4 regions of the Cobetia sp. 2AS genome follow, and region 2 is predicted to be linked to each of the others. Evidence: predicted binding sites of a transcription regulator. Region 2 holds the regulator's gene; each other region holds the start of a gene.

Region 1 (4,579 bases), 920 kb from region 2:
CTCATCGATATCCAGCATGTGCTCGGTGATGGAACCCGGCTTGCCGGGCAAGGTATGCGGCTCGATATTGACCGAGTAACGGTACTCATCTTCCGGGAACGGGAAGGGAAAACGCTGGATGGCGTGATCGGAATTCTTGAAGGTGAACAGACCATGGAACGCCTGGTCATCTCGCGGGGAAAATTGCATGTTCCTGCTCCTTGGGGGTCCATCTCGCGAAAGACGTATTCAGAGATCCAGCACCAGCCGCTGGCTGCGTGCCCGGGAAACGCAGGGCATCACGCAGCGCTGACTGGCCCGCTCCTGTTCATCGAGGAAGGCGTCACGGTGCTCCGCCTCCCCCTCCAGCATGTCGACCCGACACTGCCCGCAGACGCCGCCACGACACAGGCTCGTCACCTCGACACCGCTGCGCTCCAGCGCTTCCAGCATCGACTCCTGGGCGCCGACCGCCACTTCGACGCCGCTGGTGCGCGCCACGGCCGTGAAGGGAGTCCCCGGTTCCGGGGCGGCAAAGACCTCGTGGTGGATGCGCGCGAGACTCCAGTGCAGCTCGCGTGCCGCTTCCTTCACGGCATCGATCATGGCCTGCGGGCCGCAGAGATAGACGTGCGTGCCGGCGGGCTGACGCGCCAGCAAGGCCTTCAGATTCGGGCGTTCGAGGCGATGCTGGGTGATGTTGCCACTCGCCAGATAGGGCGCGGCCTCCGGGAAGCGGGCGACGTCGAGGTCCTGGCTGCGCAGGTGCAGCTCCCAGCTGGCGCCACGCCGCTCAAGCTCCGGCAGGTAGGAGAGAAACGGCGTGATGCCGATGCCGCCTGCCAGCATCAGGTGATGGCGCGCCTGCCAGTGCGGCAGAAACAGGTTGGCCGGCGGGCTGAGTTCCAGCTCGTCGCCGACCTGCACGCGGGAATGGATGGCTTCGGAGCCACCACGCGAGACCGGCTGACGACGCACCGCGATGCAGTAATGCGAGGGATCATCCGGCGGGCTGATCAATGAGTAGGCGTTGCGACACACCCGCCCCTCTCCCGGAATGCCCAGCACCACATGACTGCCCGGCGAGAACGGCGTGAAGGGGGAAGCCTCATCGGCAGGCACCAGAGTGAGACGGCGCACGCTGCTGCTGAGCTGATCGACCGCGGTGACCCGCGCCTTCATGAAGCGAGACATGGTGCCACCTCCTCCTGTGGGGGAATCTCTCCCGGGGCTTCCGCATCGATTCGCACGCCCATGTAGGCGCCGAGACGCTTGGAAAAATGATCACGCACTTCCAGCATCAAACCGCAGCCATCACAGGCTGCCGGCGAGTGGATGACATGCTCACTGACCTGCTGACAGTGCACGCAGAACACATGCCGCCCCAGGGCAGCGACCGGCAACATCACCATGTCATCCAGCAGCAGCCCCTGCTGCTGAGCCAGATTGGCGACCTGCCACACGAAATGCTCACTGCCGATGATGACCAGACACCCCGCGACACCGATCTCGCTGATGGCGCCGACCAGTGCGTCGCAGGCCTTCGGGCGGTCATCGACGTCATACCAGCGATGCAGGCGGGCGTTGTCGGCGGGCCCCGTGGGCAACGCCTCTGTTGCCGGGGCGGATTGCACGGCGCCTCCCACCTCGTGGCAGCCGAGCTGATCGAGCAGCGTACTGATCAGCTGACAATGCATCTGCAGCTGCTGACGGGCGTTGCCCGCCGCCTCACCAGTGCCTGGCAGGCTCTCGGGAGACTGGCACGCCACCAGATAGCGTTGGGCATCGGGCAGCGCCTCGATGCGTGGATAGTGTTGCCGACTTCGAATCCCGGCAGTGACAGAGGATGATTGCGGGCTTTTCATGACACGACCCTGCTCTGAGAAATTGTCCTTGTTGTAATGCCGCCGTCTTGACGATGACGTGCATCCGACTACCACTCCATTTCTTGAGCATATTTCGTGCCATTGACGGCAAAATCATTGCCCCACATGCTCGGCAAAATCGTCTGAAATCCCCACTTCACATATGAACAATCAATGAAGGTATTCACGCACCAAAACAGAACACAAAGCTCATGAATATCGGCTTGCATTCACCATTATTGCCCTGACCCAATCTCACCTCATAAGCCAATTGCTACGCTTGACATATTTCTCATTGAATATCTTCAAGACCCTGAAAGAATGGAAAAACTCTGCCTTGAGAAAATCACGACCCCTCCATCGACACGACACCATGTGTATCTCAATCATCAGCATTATGACGCGCTTTCGCTTGCATGATATCGGCCGGATTCCATGGTTGGACTCAGCACAAAAGAAAGCGCCTCACCGAAGGGGTGAGGCGCTCTAATGACTCGATGGAATCAGGTCAAATCTTTCTACATCAACCGGAGCAGAGTTCTTGTCACTGCGACAGCTTGCCAGGACAACATTGCGGCGAGCTTGCTGACAAAAGTCTCTGCACCTTTGCCATGACAATCATGCGCAATGGCACACTCACAAGAGAGATCGTGCCATCAGTAACCGCCCTGTCCCGGCACCCAGTTGGTGCCCGCCAACGGAACACGTGCCATGGCGGCCGCTTCCACATTCAGGGCGACCAGGTCTTCCGGTTCCAGATGATGCAGGTGTGACTTGCCACAGGCACGTGCCAGGGTCTGGGCTTCCAGCGTCAGCACGCGCAGGTAGTTGGCCAGACGCTTGCCGGCTGCGACCGGGTCCAGTCGCTGGCTCAGCTCCGGGTCCTGGGTGGAGATACCGGCCGGACACTTGCCATCCTGGAAGTCGTCATAGAAACCGGCGGCGGACCCCAGCTTATGATACTCATCGGCATAGCGCGGATGGTTGTCACCCAGCGCAATCAAGGCGGCGGTACCGATGGCCACGGCGTCGGCACCCAGCGCGATCGCCTTGGCCACATCGGCGCCGTTGCGAATCCCGCCGGAGACGATCAGCTGGACCTCACGGTGCAGGCCCATCTCCTGCAGTGCCTGAGTGGCCTGGGGGATGGCGGCCATGGTCGGGATGCCGACGTGTTCGATGAAGACATCCTGGGTGGCGGCGGTGCCGCCCTGCATTCCATCCAGCACGATGACATCCGCGCCCGCCTTCACCGCCAGCTTGACGTCGTAGTAGGTGCGGGTCGCGCCGATCTTGACGTAGATCGGCACCTGCCAGTCGGTGATCTCACGCAGTTCGGCAATCTTGATCGCCAGGTCATCCGGGCCGGTCCAGTCCGGGTGGCGACAGGCGCTGCGCTGGTCGATGCCCTGCGGCAGCGTACGCATGCCCGCGACCCGCTCGGAAATCTTCTGGCCCAGCAGCATACCGCCACCGCCGGGCTTGGCGCCCTGGCCGAGCACGACTTCAATGGCGTCGGCCTTGCGCAGGTCGTCCGGGTTCATGCCATAACGTGACGGCAGATACTGATAGACGAGGCGCGAGGACTGGCCGCGCTCTTCCGGGGTCATGCCGCCATCGCCGGTGGTGGTGGAGGTGCCGATTTCCGAGGCACCACGCCCCAGCGCTTCCTTGGCCTGAGCGGACAGGGCACCGAAGCTCATGCCGGCGATGGTCACCGGCGTGCTGATCACGACCGGCTTCCTGGCATGGCGCGTGCCGAGCACGACTTCGGTCTCGCACTTCTCGCGATAGCCTTCCAGTGGATAGCGCGACATGCTGGCGCCGAGGAACAGCAGGTCATCGAAATGCGGCACCTTGCGCTTGGCGCCCCAGCCACGGATATCGTAGATTCCCGTCTCCGCCGCCCGTTGGATCTCATGGATGACATCGCGGCCGAAGGTCGCAGATTCCCGCAGTGCCGGGTTGTAGGGCTGTGTTTGAGTCTCGTCGGTCATGTTGAGCATCCTGATCAGTAGGCTGAGGCGTTGTCGACCTTGAAGTGATAGAGCTGACGCGCAGATCCATAACGCGTGAAGCTGGCCGGGTCTTCATCGATTCCGGCACTCGCCAGCAACTCCGCCAGTTCTTCCAGGTGCTCGGCACGCATGTCCTTGGCGATGCAGTCCGCGCCCAGCGATGCGACCGTGCCCTTCACGTAGATTCGCGCTTCATAGAGCGAATCGCCGAGACCTTCACCGGCGTCGCCGCAGACCACCATGCGGCCCGCCTGGCCCATGAAGGCACTCATGGCCCCGATGTTGCCCTTGACGACGATATCCACGCCCTTCATCGAGATGCCGCAGCGCGCCGAGGCGTTGCCTTCGATGATCAGCAGGCCGCCGTGGGCGGTCGCGCCCGCGGACTGGGAAGCATCGCCCTTGACCCGCACGCAGCCGGACATCATGTTTTCCGCCACCCCGACCCCGGTGTTGCCGTGGATGGTGACGCTGGCCTTCTGGTTCATGCCCGCGCAGTAGTAGCCCGCATGGCCATCGATATCGACACTGATGTCGTCATTGATGCCGCAGGCGATGTTGTGGGCGCCGTCGGAATTGACCACTCGCCACTCACGCGCGTCCTTCAGGGTGTCGGCATCGTGCAGGGCCTGGTTCAATTCGCGCAGCCCTTCAACGGCCAGATCGTGTGTCTTCATCATTACGCGGCCTCCGAACGGGCGGTGTCTTTTTCCCACA
Region 2 (4,579 bases):
GGGCGCGGCGTGGCGATCCAGTCCATGACCTCGCCGCATATCGAGCACACGCCAGGCGATGACGTGACCCGGGCGCAGACCCCGAAGATTCGCACCAACGACAGTGAAGACCGCCGCTGGTATGCCACGGGTGACAGTGGCGTGTTGAGTGCCGGCGGCGACACCTTCACCCTCGAGGGCAATGCCAGACTGCGCCAGCCCGATGACCGCTGGACCCTCGATACCGATGTCCTGCACTACAGCCGTGACCAGAATCGCGCTTGGAGTGACGTGCCGGTCGTGATCACCCAGAATGGCCAGCATGTCGAAAGCGACAGCTTCAGCGCCGACCTCTCACAGGATTCCGCCGTGCTGCAGGGCCGTGTTCGCAGCGTCCTGCAACCCGGCACAGGCCAGAGCGAGGCCAGCAAGGAAGCCGAGCGCATCGACTCGGCCACCGACAGCACCACCTCCGATGATGGGCGCGTCAACAGCACCTTCGAGGCAGCGCCTGCCAGCGGTGAATGAACCCGCCGGGCTGGCCGTCACGCCATGACCCGCGCCGCAACACCTTCTTCTCTGCCGCTCGATGGCATCATTGCTCGGGCGGCGACCCCGTCATGCCAAGGAGCCACCATGACTTCCACGACTCGCAAGCCCTTGACGGCCTGTCGCCAGACCCTCAACAGCGGTGTCATGGCGCTCTGCCTGGCACTGGGTATGTCCACCTTCGCCCCGGCCGCCATGGCGCTGGACAGCGATGCCAGCCAGCCGATCAACATCGCCGCGGACGCCCTGTCGCTCGATGACAAGGCCGGCACCGCCACCTACACCGGCCAGGTGGAAATGCGCCAGGGCAGCATGAAACTCGATGCCAGCCGCGTCGATATCAGTCGCGCCGGCAGCGGCGAGATCTCGCTGGTCAAGGCCACCGGCAAGCGTGCCTACCTGGAACAGCAACCCGCACCCGACGAGAAGCTGGTCAAGGGCTGGGCCGACACCATCCGCTACCATGCGCTGGAGCGCCGCGTGGAGCTGGTCGGCAATGCGCGTCTCGAGAAAGGCGATGACACCTTCGAAGGCGGCTACGTGGAGTACTTCCTCGACAAGCGCCAGGTGAACGCCAACAACAGCAAGACGGCACAGCAGACCGAAGGCGGTCGCGTGCACATGACCCTGACGCCGCGCGGCACCAATGCCAGCAAGGAAAACTGAGTCATGACTGCTGCTACTCCGCGTACGCTGAGCGCTCGCCATCTGGCCAAGGCCTACAAGGGCCGCAAGGTGGTCAAGGACATCTCGCTGGAGATCCGCCAAGGCGACATCGTCGGCCTGCTGGGCCCCAACGGCGCCGGCAAGACGACCTCGTTCTACATGATCGTCGGACTGGTGCGCGCCGATGCCGGCAACGTCTCCATCGATGACAAGGACCTCTCCGCTGCCGCCATGCATCAGCGTGCACGCGCCGGCATCGGCTATCTGCCGCAGGAAGCGTCGATCTTCCGCAAGCTGTCGGTGGCCGACAACATCATGGCGATTCTGGAGACCCGCAAGGACCTGGATCGCAATGGCCGCAAGGCACGCCTTGAAGAGTTGCTCGAGGAATTCAGCATCACGCACATCCGCGCCAGCGCCGGTATGAGCCTGTCCGGTGGTGAGCGTCGACGGGTCGAGATCGCCCGGGCGCTTGCCACCGAGCCGGACTTCGTACTGCTCGATGAGCCCTTTGCCGGCGTCGACCCCATCTCGGTGGGCGAGATCAAGAGCATCGTGCGCCAACTGCGCGATCGTGGCATCGGTGTGCTGATCACCGACCACAACGTGCGCGAGACACTCGATATCTGTGACACCGCCTATATCGTCGGCGATGGCCAGATCATCGCCCACGGTGACGCGGACTCCATCCTGGCCAACCAGCAGGTGCGCGACGTCTACCTGGGTCACGAGTTCACGCTCTAGGGTCAGCGGCTGCGCTGAGTCCTCGCGAGGCAAAAGCTTCAAAAGCCGCTGCGTGATTTTATCGCGTAGCGGCTTTTTCATGTCTGACATCAGACGCATGCATGACGTCCATACCACCTTGGTGGAAACATGGCATGCAAGTTGCTTGAATATTCACGACAACCACTTGTCAGTGCCCCGAGTCACGGTATAGCGTAGTAAGCACGTTCCTTTGCCGTGAATTGACTGACTCCATGAAACCCACCCTGCAACTCCGCCTCGGCACCTCGCTGACCATGACGCCGCAGCTCCAGCAAGCGATCCAGCTGCTGCAGCTGTCGACGCTCGACCTGCGTCAGGAGATTCAGCAAGCCCTCGAGTCCAACCCCATGTTGGAGCTCGACGAGGACTACGAGTCGCTGGATGTCGTCGAGACACAGGATTCGAGCGAGATCTCCACTGCCGACTCCTCGAGCGAGATTCCCGAGGAATACCCCCTCGACAGTGACTGGTCGGACCTCTACCAGGACCACGCCGGTAGCCTGACCAGCTCCGGCAGTGGCAGCGGGAGCGAGGAAGGGCCGGACTTCGATCGCAATACCAGCGTCGAGAGCCTGCAGGACCACCTGCGCTGGCAGCTGGCGATGACCGACCTCGATGGCCGTGAACGCCAGATGGCGGAGAGCCTGATCGATGCCGTCGACGGTGCCGGCTATCTGAGCCTGTCTCTCGATGAGCTGGTCGATGGCCTGCGTGGCCAGGGCCTGCCCGGCCTCAAGGCCTCCGAGCTCGAGCAGGTATTGCTGCGTCTGCAGCAGTTCGACCCGACCGGCGTCTTTGCCCGTGATCTGCGCGAATGCCTGCTGCTGCAACTGGCGCTGCTGCCGGATGATCTGCCGCTGCTGGCGCAGGCGCGCCGCCTGGTACGCCAATTCCTCGAGGCACTGGGCAACGATGATCGCAAGCTGCTCAAGCGGCGCCTGAGCCTTGACGATGACGAGCTGGACCACGTCATCCGCCTGGTGCGCGCGCTCGATCCGCGTCCGGCATCCGCCTGGGGCGAGCCCGCCAGCGATTACGTGATCCCTGATCTGCTGGTGCGCCATACCCGGCATGGCTGGCAGGTCGAGCTCAACCCGGAAGCGCTGCCCAAGCTGCGCATCCAGCCGGAATACGCCGCACTGATCAAGCGTGCCGACAAGTCCGCCGACAACACCTTTCTCAAGGACAACCTGCAGGAAGCGCGCTGGCTGATGAAGAGCCTGTCATCACGCAATGACACCCTGCTCAAGGTCGGCCGCGAGATCATGGCACGCCAGATCGACTTCCTCGAGCAAGGCGAGGAAGGCATGAAGCCGCTGATTCTGGCCAACATCGCCGAAGTGGTCGAGATGCACGAATCGACCATCTCGCGGGTCACGACCCAGAAGTACATCCACACCCCGCGCGGCGTCTTCGAGCTCAAGTTCTTCTTCTCGAGCCAGGTCGGTGGCAGCGGCAATGGCGACGCTCACTCAAGCACCGCCATTCGTGCCCGCATCCGCAAGCTGATCGCGGAAGAGCCGGCCCGCAAGCCTCTCTCCGACTCGCGGCTGGTCGATCTGCTCGCCAGCGATGGCATCGAGGTCGCACGTCGTACCGTGGCCAAGTATCGCGAAGCGATGGGCATCCCCTCCTCCAGCGAGCGCAAGCGTCTGGCCTGACCCGTCACCTGCGGCTGCCATGCCCTGCTTTCACCTCCACAATGGCAGCCGCCGCCAACCTCAAGCGCTGGATTTTCCGCTCATCAGCCTCTGACTTCGCGGGCAGCGGTACGCCTGTCGCGTTCCCTGTCATCCCGGCAACCGCTCGCCAATTGCCCGTCATGGCACATGACGGCGCGCAGGATGACGGTAAAAAACCGCCGTTACGGCAGCGTCATTCACCGTCAATCGCATGTTTTTAAAGTCACTTTTGCGCGTATTGCACCTGGATGACACCCGGTGAACCTCCCGGAACGCCGCTTGCTCCACGCAATCGGAGCGCCTGAAAGGTGACGTACATGCAGGGATTGGCGACGAAAACCCGCCTTCTTGCGCGTCTTTCACGCACCACCCACCAGACGTGCCCTTGAAGTCCACTCCGATACCCCTCACTGAGTTGAAGACAAGCACTGAGCCACGATGCAGCGCAGCGTTGATCTTTGCGCAAAGCTTGGGCATTGTCGGTACAGACGCTCACGACATCTGACGCCACTGGCAAGGGTGCGAAAACATCGCCAGACGGTGGCCGTCAAGCCTGTTGCAGAGCGTCCGATCAGGGTTTGCTCGTAGTCAAAAAGGGTTACAATTGAATGGCAACCCGCTGGATAAAGGAGCGTGTCCATGCAAGTGAATATCACCGGGCATCATGTGGAACTTACCGATCCTCTCCGCGATTACGTCAACGAGAAGCTCGCTCGCCTCGAACGGCATTACGACAACATCACCAATGTTCAGGTGACTCTGTCGATCGAGAAGGAGCGCCAGCAGGCTGCCTGCACCTTGCATGCGGCAGGCGCTGACCTCCACGCCCTGGCAGAAGACCCCAACATGTACGCTGCCATCGACGCGCTCGCCGACAAGCTGGATCGCCAGCTGGTCAAACACAAGGAAAAGTCCCAGGCTCGCTCTCAGGGCACCGG
Region 3 (4,579 bases), on a different contig from region 2:
CAGGTACTGGCTGGTCAGCGGCGGGATGATGACGCGCAGCGCCTGCGGCACCACCACCAGACGCAGTGTCATGCCACCGGACAGCGACAGCGCCCGTGACGCTTCGGTCTGGCCGTGCGGTACCGCTTCGATGCCGGAACGCACGATCTCGGCGATGAAGGCTGCGGTATAGACCGACAGCGCGACCCACAGGGCGAGGAACTCGGGGACGACCGTGATGCCGCCACGGAAGTTGAAGCCCTTGAGCTCCGGCAGCTCCCAGCTCAGCGGCATGCCCATCGCGAAGTAGGCCAGCAGCGGCGCCACGATGATCAGGCCGAGCGAGATCCAGCCCGCCGGCAGGCGCTGACCGGTACGTGCCTGACGCTGACGGTTCCAGTAGCTGAAGATGCCGCTGGCGACGACGGCCAGCACGAACACGGCAATCACCACCGAGAAACCGCTGGAGGTGATGGGGGCCGGCACGAACAGACCGCGCACATTGAGGAAGAACGCCTCGCCCAGCGACAGCGAGCCACGCGGACTCGGCAGGGTTCTCAGGACGGCGAAATACCAGAAGAAGATCTGCAGCAGCAGCGGGATGTTGCGGAAGACTTCGATATAGACCGCCGCCAGCCGTGAGATCAGCCAGTTGGGGGACAGACGCGCGACCCCCATGACGAAGCCGATCACGGTCGCGGCAATGACACCCAGTGCGGATATCAACAAGGTATTGAGCAGGCCGACGATGAAGGTATCGCCATAGGTGGATTGCTCGGAATAGTCGATCAGGCTCTGCAGGATGCCAAAGCCTGCGGTGTTGTCCAGAAAGGCAAAGCCGGTGGTGATGCCACGGCTTTCGAGGTTGGTCAGGGTATTGCTGACGATGATCGCCAACACACCGAACACGCCTGCCAGCATCAATAGCTGGAAGATCAGTGCCCGCTTGGCCGGGTCACGCCAGAATGGCGGCTTGACCGTGGCCGGCGGGCGAGAAGCAGGTTGTGTCATACAGGCAATCTCCGCCGGAAAGCTATGCGACTTCCGCCTGCCGTCCTATCGAACGGCAGATCAGTTATCTCTCGGCACACGATGAATGGGTCACGAGGAACAGGCTGGGCCTCATTAACCGGGGCCCACATGACGCTGGCCAGAGGAAGTGGAGCAAGACGCTCACTTCCCCTGGCCAGCGTCCTTGCTCAGCCTGTCATGAGGGGCAAGGCCCACCCGCAGTACAGGGCGAGCCCGCGCATCAGCGAACCGGCGGGGCGTACTGGACGCCGCCATCGGTCCACAGTGCGTTCAAGCCGCGCTCGATACCCAGTGCGGAGCCGGTACCGACGTTGCGCTCGAACATCTGGCCGTAGTTACCGACCTGCTTGATGACCTGGTAGGCCCAGTCAGCCGGCAACCCCATGGCTTCCCCGTAGTTGCCATCGGCACCGACCAGGCGCGCGACGTTCGGGTTGGTGTCCGACTTCTTCTCTTCGATGTTGTCGGAGCTCAGCCCCATCTCTTCGGCGTTGATCTGGGCGAACAGGGTCCATTTGACGATGTTGAACCACTGGTCATCACCCTGACGGACGACGGGGCCCAGCGGTTCCTTGGAGATGACTTCCGGCAGCACCATCGCGGACGCCGGATCGGAGAGCTTGATACGCAGTGCGTAGAGCTGGGATTGGTCGGAGGTCAGGACGTCACAACGACCGGCCTCGAAGCCCTTGACGGTCTGGTCGGAGGTATCGAAGACGACCGGCTCGAAGGACATGTCGTTCAGGCGGAAATAGTCCGCCAGGTTGAGCTCGGTGGTGGTGCCGGACTGGATGCAGACGGCTGCCCCGTCCAGCTCCTTGGCACTGGAGACGCCCAGGTCCTTGCTGACCATGAAGCCCTGGCCGTCGTAATAGTTCACGCCAGCGAAGTTGAGGCCCAGTGAGGTGTCACGGGTCGCCGTCCAGGTGGTGTTGCGGGACAGGACATCAATCTCGCCGGACTGCAGCGCGGTGAAACGCTCCTTGGCCGTCAGCGGTACATAGCGCACCTTGCTGGCATCGCCCAGCACGGCTGCCGCGACGCCGCGGCAGACGTCGACATCGAGGCCCTGCCAGTTACCGGCGTCATCCGGTGCCGAGAAGCCCGGCAAGCCGGTGCTGACGCCACACTGGACAAAGCCCTTTTCCTTGACGCTATCCAGGGTCGCGGCACTGGCGCCTGTCGCCATGGAGGCGGCCAGGACAGCGGCGCTAGCGATCAGCAGTGGCTTCTTGTTGTTATGCATCGTGATTCCCTCGCGAAAGTCTGGAGTCCGCTCGATCAGCCTCGAGTCAGAAGTGGTGCAATGCATTGCATGGCACCTACCGACAATAGCAAGCCGCGTTCCAATTTCCGCCTATCGCGTGATCCGCTGCGTTCAACGCTGAAAAAAGCGCTAAAACCCAGTGATATAGGCCAAAGCCTCGGGGTGGGGCGGCGGATCATTCCGCGCGATTGCCGCGCAGTTAGGCTCATGGCGAGACCAGTTCGCCTCATATCGGTGCAAAATAAAAACGGCCGTTTCATTGCGAAACGGCCGTTGGCGGTGCAGCGATGTGGCGCGAGTGGCAGATTGCGACCAATGTCTCGGTCTTACTGACTCAACGCTTGTTCATCCCATCAGGCACGTTTTCGTGCCTGATGGGGCTTCCCTGCCACCGCAAGGTGCATGCAGATCACTTCTCCAGCAGGCGCTGCATGAAGGGCGGCAGCACCAGGGCGGCGCGATGGCCTTCGACGGTATAGAAGTCACGCGCGAAGGTGGCGGCAGCGGCATCTTCCTCGCGGAAGGACTTCACGTCACAGCCCTTGCCCGCCAGAGTGCAGCTCCACCAGCCGGACGGATACACCGGCTGCGGGAACGGCAGGGTCGCGACGCTATCAAAGCCCGCTTCGCCCATGTCGTTGCGCAGGTCCTTGATGATGGAATCGGTGTGATAGAGCGGGGACTCGCTCTGCTGCACCATCAGGCCGCCCTGCTTGAGGATACGATGGCAGCGCTTGAGGAAGTCAGTCTTGAACAGACCTTCCGCCGGGCCGACCGGGTCGGTGGAATCGACGATCAGCACATCGATGCTCTCGTCCGGGCAGTTGTCGACCCACTTGACGCCATCCTCGAACAGCAGCTCGGCGCGCGGGTCGTCATTGGACTCGACCAGCGCCGGGAAGAATTGCTCGGAGGCACGCGTGACCGCCGGATCGATATCGATCTGGGTGACCTTCTCCACGCCCGGGTGCTTGAGCACCTCACGCAGGGTGCCGCAATCGCCACCGCCGATGATGACGACACGCTTGGGGTCTGCATGAGCGAACAGCGCCGGATGCGACATCATCTCGTGATAGAGGAAGTTGTCACGGTCAGTCAGCATCACGCAGCCGTCCAGCACCATCAGGTTGCCGTAGGTCTCGGTGGCATAGACTTCGAGGTGCTGATAAGGGGTCTGCTCGTCATGCAGCTTGTGGCTGACCTTGAGCGAGAAGGCGCTGCCGTGGCGATCGAAGATTTCAGTAAACCAGGAGCCATCGAGACGTTCGGTCATGGGGGACCCTCGCATTGGATATCACAGACGGGATATCAAGGTATGGATAGAGACGGCACGATGGCCATCGGAAATTGCGCCAATCAGCACTGCGCCAGCGTCAGGCCGGCAGTTCACGGCCCGCATGAAGACCATGCGGCGTGATGTCGTGATACGCGACATGCCGGGCAAGCGCCAACATGGCGCAGGCGCTGCACCATAGCCAAAGACGGCCGGAGTGGAAAGTGTTGATGCATGACAATTTCAGACAGGCCGCGTATCGATGACACGCGGCCCGGAGGAGAGGCTCAGCGAGAGGCCGGCCCGAGGCGGACCAGATGCAGAATCAGCCTGGCGCACTGAAACACTCCCAGCCCGATGAGGATGCCGGCGAGGTCCGCCAGTGCATCCAGCACCTCAGCGCCGCGATAGGGAATCGCCAGCTGCAGACATTCGATGGCGACGCCCAGCAGCAGCAGTGCCGGCAGGATGATCAAGCTGGTCAAGCCCGCCAGCCGTGTGGTCAGCGCCAGCAACGCGAAGGCGGAGAAATGCTGCAGCTTGTCCCAGGGGAAGGTCTGCTCCGGATGCGGCACGCCCGGGGAGAGCGTGCCGAACAGGATCAGCAACAGGCACAGCAGCGCCACGAATGCCCAGCCGCGGCGCGGGATGAGACGCTGCTCGACCGGCGTCATGCTGACACCCCCGCTGGCCGGCGCCCTTCTGCTTGCTGCCCTGCTGCTTGCCACCTTCTATAGGCAGCAACAGGGGTGGCAGCAGAGAAGGCCATGACGGGCTCTCCCATCAGCCGCGGGCGACCGGTGTCGCATTGGCGGCGTCATCCTGATGGTAGGCCGGGCTCAGCTCGTGCAGCGCGTCCATCAGGGCATTGACGTTACCCGGGTCGGTGAACTGGCTGATGCCGTGCCCCAGGTTGAAGATGTGGCCCGGGCCCTGGCCGTAGCTATCGAGGATACGCCCGACTTCGGCACGAATGGCGGCCGGCGTACCGAACAGCGCATTCGGGTCCAGGTTGCCCTGCAGGGCCA
Region 4 (4,579 bases), on a different contig from region 2:
TGAAGCCCTGGGTGGCCGAGAAGATGGGCCCCGGTGCCAGACTGATGCCGTGGGCCAGCGCCTGTTGAAACAGGGCCAGCGAGTCGATGTGCTCGGGAAGCTCGCACCACAGGAAATAGCCCCCGTGGGGATGGGTGACGCGGGTGTCTTCTGGGAAGTAGCGATCAATGGCTGCCAGCATGGCCGTCTGCTGGGTCTCGAGCGCCAGGCGTAGCTTGCGCAGGTGGCGGTCGTAGCCGCCGTTCTGGAGGTAGTCGGCCAGGGCTACCTGGGCAGGCAGCGATGGCGAGATGGTCGTCATCAACTTGAGGCGCGAAATCTCCCGGGTATGCCGCCCAGCGGATATCCAGCCCACCCGATAGCCCGGCGCCAGGCACTTGGAGAACGACCCGCAGTGCATCACCAGACCCTCGACATCCAGCGCCTTGACGGGTTGCGGGGGCGACACCTCGGCACGTTGATCGAAATACAGTTCCGCGTAGACATCATCCTCCAGCATCGGTAGCTGATGACGGCAGAGCAGCGCATACAGTTCGGCCTTGCGTGCATCGCTCAGGCTGGCCCCCAGCGGATTCTGCAGATGACTCATGAACCAGCAGGCCTTGATGGGCAGCGTCTCCAGACGATTCTCGAGTACCACGAGATCAATCCCGTCGCGTGGGTGTACCGGAATTTCCACCGCGCGCAGCTTGAGCCGCTCAAGCACCTGAAGCGTGGCATAGAAGGCCGGCGCCTCGATGGCGACAAGGTCCCCGGGCTGGGTGACACATTGCAGGCCAAGATTGAGCGCCTCCATGGCGCCATTGGTGATCACCAGCTCCTCCGTCGGCAGCTGCATGCCGTTGACCATGTAGCGCTGAGCGATCTGTCGGCACAGGTCAGGATGGCCTGTGGTCATGTCGGAGATCACGGCATGCGATGACAGTTGGCGCAGCCCACGCGTCATACTGGTCGCAAGCCGCGCGAGGGGGAAGAGCTCCGGGCTCGGGAAGGCAGAGCCGAAGGGGACGGTATCGTTGTCGCGCAGTGAGCCCAGCACCGAGAACACCAGTTCACTGACGGCGACATCGGAAGGGGCTTGCTGCTGCAGGGCGGCATGCGGCTCATCGAGTATCCGCGAGGCATTGTCACGCACGAAATACCCTGAGCGCGGCCGCGCACTGATCAGGCCCTGATTCTCCAGCAGGTAATATGCCTGGAAGACGGTGGAGGGGCTGATGCCATGCGCCTTGCTGGCCTGACGCACCGACGGCACGCGCTCACCCGGTGCGAGAATGCCGGTACGAATCAGGTTGGAGATCTCGGCGGCAAAGCGTTCATAACGCTTCATGGGGGATTTCCTGACGGGGAGAGAGAAAGAGAGAGGGCAAGGATACCGCAGTGTTGATAGACAGTGACGTTTGGGCGTCGTAGTGGATGCACCAATCTCACCAGCTTCCATCGCTTACGTTCGGCCTGATGGGAGGCCCTGTCGGCGGCGAGCGCCACGCCCTGCACCACGCACAGGGCCACGCCCAGTGCTCTTCTCACCCATCTGGTGCAAGGCAAGGCGAGGGCTTGTGAGAAGCGCATCATACTGGTGCAGCGCTGCGCTTGAGCAGTGTCGCTGTGCTTCGCTCGCTCTCATCATGTCTCGCGTTTCTCTTCATCCTTTCTCGGTCTTTCCACTGTTTTTGCCCAGACTTTCTCCCTGTCTTTCTGCCCGTCTCTCTCCCTGTCTCTCTTCTATCTCGCCGCTGTCGCTTTCTTGTCTGGCCGCTGACCGGCGGCGTCAGTGTGCGGCTGGCACATCGATTGCACTACCTCAGTCGGGACAACAAGTACAACAAGTACAACAAGACACGAGGGAATGTCGTGAACAAGAAAATCGCTGCCGCAATGCTATCCGCCTGTGTCGGTTTCTCGCTGGCCAATGTCGCTCAGGCAGAAGAGGGGCCGATCAAGGTCGGCATCCTGCATTCACTGTCCGGCACCATGGCGATCAGTGAATCGACACTGAAAGACACCATGTTGATGCTGATCGAGAAGCAGAACGAGCAGGGCGGGCTGCTGGGACGCAAGCTGGAGCCTGTCGTGGTCGATCCGGCCTCCAACTGGCCGCTGTTCGCCGAGAAGGCGCGTGAGCTGCTGGCGCAGGACAAGGTCGACGTGATCTTCGGCAACTGGACGTCCGTCTCGCGCAAGTCAGTGCTGCCGGTGGTCGAGGAGCTCAACGGCCTGCTGTTCTACCCGGTGCAGTATGAGGGCGAGGAGTCCTCGGAGAATGTCTTCTACACCGGGGCGGCGCCCAATCAGCAGGCGATTCCGGCAGTGGATTACCTGATGAACGACGTGGGCGTGGAGCGCTGGGTGCTGGCGGGCACGGATTATGTCTATCCGCGTACCACCAACAAGATCCTGGCCGCCTACCTCAAGTCGAAGGGCGTGGCGGACGCGGATGTGATGGTCAATTACACCCCCTTCGGCCATTCCAACTGGCAGTCCATCGTCTCGGACATCAAGTCCTTCGGCAGTGCCGGCAAGAAGACGGCCGTGGTGTCCACCATCAATGGCGATGCCAACGTGCCGTTCTACCGTGAGCTGGCCAACCAGGGCATCAATGCCGAAGACATCCCGGTGGTGGCCTTCTCGGTGGGCGAGCAGGAACTCTCGGGCATCGATACCGCGCCGCTGGTTGGCCACCTGGCCGCCTGGAACTACTTCATGAGCGTGGACAGCGACACCAACTACGACTTCATCGATGAGTGGATCGATTACACCGGCAAGGAAGATGCGGTCACCAACGACCCGATGGAAGCCCACTACATCGGCTTCAACATGTGGATGGAAGCCGCGCGCAAGGCCGGCAGCGTCGAGGTCGATGCGGTCAAGGACGCCATCATCGGTGTCTCGGTGCCCAATCTGACCGGCGGCTACGCCACCATGATGCCCAACCATCACATCACCAAGCCGGTGCTGATCGGCGAGATCCAGGACAACGGCCAGTTCTCCGTCGTCTGGCAGACCCCGTCCACCGTGGCAGGCGATGCCTGGTCTGACTATCTGGAAGGTTCCAAGGACCTGATCAGTGACTGGCGCAAGCCGATGGAATGCGGCAACTACAATGTCGTGACCCATTCCTGTGGGGCTCAACAGAGCGTGGCGGCGCAATGATGCGTAGCACGTTCTGAGAGCGAGGCGGCGTGCAGGTGAGCCTGCATGCCGCCTCGTTGAGTGTCAGCTTCGAGGCCGCGATGCCCTCGGAGACTGATGACGCCTTTGCGCGTTCACCATGGATGGCCTTCTTGATGTCTATCTCCGTTGCAACGATGTTCCGCGGGTGCTGGCAGTGGATGCTGCTGGTCTGTCTTCTGTCATTCCCCCTGTTTGCCGCTGCCCAGTCCGAGTCCGCGACTGGCCAGTCTGCGCGCCTGTCCGATGGCGCTGCTCAATCCCTGTTGACTCGGCTTGCCGAGGCACGCAACCCGGCCAAGCCGGCCGTGATCGATGAGATCGCGATGAGCGGCGATGCACGTGCACGTGGCTGGCTGGAAGCCTTTTCTGCCAGCAAGCTGGCTCGTCTCAAGGACGCCGAGCGCTTCTTGATCATCGACAACAATCGCGGCCGCGAATGGGCCGTCTCCGACGCCCTGTCGGGAGAATCGGCGGGCAAGGTCTCGCGCCGCGACCTCAAGGCACTGCGCAGCAACAACTCGCTGCGTGGGCATATCGATGGCGTGCTGTCGATGATCGACCTGTCTTCTCCGGATGCCGAGGTCAGACTCGCGGCGGCGCGCGGCCTGCGCGGCAGTGTCGATGAGGCCATGGCCGAGCGGCTGCCGAGCCTGATCGAGCAGGAAGGCGATGACGCTATCCGCGCCACGCTCAAGGAAGCGCTCGCTATCCAGCAGCTGGAAGCCACTGGCGACCCCGCAGCGCTGGACACACTGTCCGGCAGCCTGAACGCCGCCGCGATCGCCGCCATCAATGGCGCCGCGGCGAGTGATGATCCGCAGCTGGCCCAGGCCGCCAAGGTGGCGCTGGCCGGTATCGAGCAGAAGCTTCAGCTCAACAGCGGGCTCGAGACACTCTATTTCGGCCTCTCGCTGGGCTCGGTACTGGTGCTGGCCGCCATCGGGCTTGCCATCACCTTCGGTGTCATGGGCGTGATCAACATGGCGCATGGCGAACTGATCATGCTGGGCGCCTACACCACCTGGGGCATGCAGCAGCTGCTGCCCGGGCAGCCGGGTCTGGCGCTGCTGCTGTCGATTCCGGCGGGCTTTCTGGTTGCGGCGGCGGTGGGTGTGATCATCGAGCGCAGCGTCATCCAGCACCTCAAGGGGCGTCCGCTGGAGACCCTGCTGGCCACCTTCGGCATCAGCCTGATCCTGCAGCAGCTGGTGCGTACCACCATCTCGCCCTTGAATCGCATCGTGGTCACGCCGGAGTGGATGAGTGGCTCGCTGATGATCAACGAGGCGCTGTCACTGACGCTCAATCGCCTCTACATCATCGGCTTCGCACTGTTCGTGTTCGCCGGTCTGATGCTGATCATGCGCCGTACCCGTCTCGGCCTTGAAGTACGTGCGGTGACCCA

What was found. The regulator sigma-54, encoded in region 2, starts transcription at its own class of promoters, with help from an activator protein. The targets are predictions, from matches to a motif close to TGGCACNNNNNTTGCTNT.
Region 1: QD356_RS04450 (dimethylamine monooxygenase subunit DmmA family protein) is a predicted target of sigma-54. The motif match lies at 1,929-1,946, and genes of this name have one in related genera.
Region 3: QD356_RS14260 (amino acid ABC transporter substrate-binding protein) is a predicted target of sigma-54. The motif match lies at 2,343-2,360, and genes of this name have one in related genera.
Region 4: urtA (urea ABC transporter substrate-binding protein) is a predicted target of sigma-54. The motif match lies at 1,784-1,801, and genes of this name have one in related genera.

Annotation. Positions count from the first base shown of each region.
Region 1 is NZ_JARWKQ010000001.1:1,049,658-1,054,236, reverse strand. It holds gene QD356_RS04460 (DUF3445 domain-containing protein) at 1-189, opposite strand, end outside; gene QD356_RS04455 (PDR/VanB family oxidoreductase) at 229-1,173, opposite strand; gene QD356_RS04450 (dimethylamine monooxygenase subunit DmmA family protein) at 1,158-1,844, opposite strand; gene QD356_RS04445 (FMN-binding glutamate synthase family protein) at 2,501-3,841, opposite strand; gene QD356_RS04440 (protein glxC) at 3,856-4,542, opposite strand; gene QD356_RS04435 (glutamine amidotransferase family protein) at 4,542-4,579, opposite strand, start outside.
Region 2 is NZ_JARWKQ010000001.1:129,614-134,192, reverse strand. It holds gene lptC (LPS export ABC transporter periplasmic protein LptC) at 1-507, shown strand, start outside; gene lptA (lipopolysaccharide transport periplasmic protein LptA) at 616-1,194, shown strand; gene lptB (LPS export ABC transporter ATP-binding protein) at 1,198-1,938, shown strand; gene QD356_RS00565 (RNA polymerase factor sigma-54) at 2,172-3,620, shown strand; gene raiA (ribosome-associated translation inhibitor RaiA) at 4,281-4,579, shown strand, end outside.
Region 3 is NZ_JARWKQ010000005.1:218,641-223,219, reverse strand. It holds gene QD356_RS14265 (amino acid ABC transporter permease) at 1-990, opposite strand, end outside; gene QD356_RS14260 (amino acid ABC transporter substrate-binding protein) at 1,232-2,257, opposite strand; gene speE (polyamine aminopropyltransferase) at 2,688-3,551, opposite strand; gene QD356_RS14250 (VanZ family protein) at 3,839-4,225, opposite strand; gene hemE (uroporphyrinogen decarboxylase) at 4,335-4,579, opposite strand, start outside.
Region 4 is NZ_JARWKQ010000002.1:632,371-636,949, reverse strand. It holds gene QD356_RS07785 (PLP-dependent aminotransferase family protein) at 1-1,330, opposite strand, end outside; gene urtA (urea ABC transporter substrate-binding protein) at 1,879-3,153, shown strand; gene urtB (urea ABC transporter permease subunit UrtB) at 3,288-4,579, shown strand, end outside.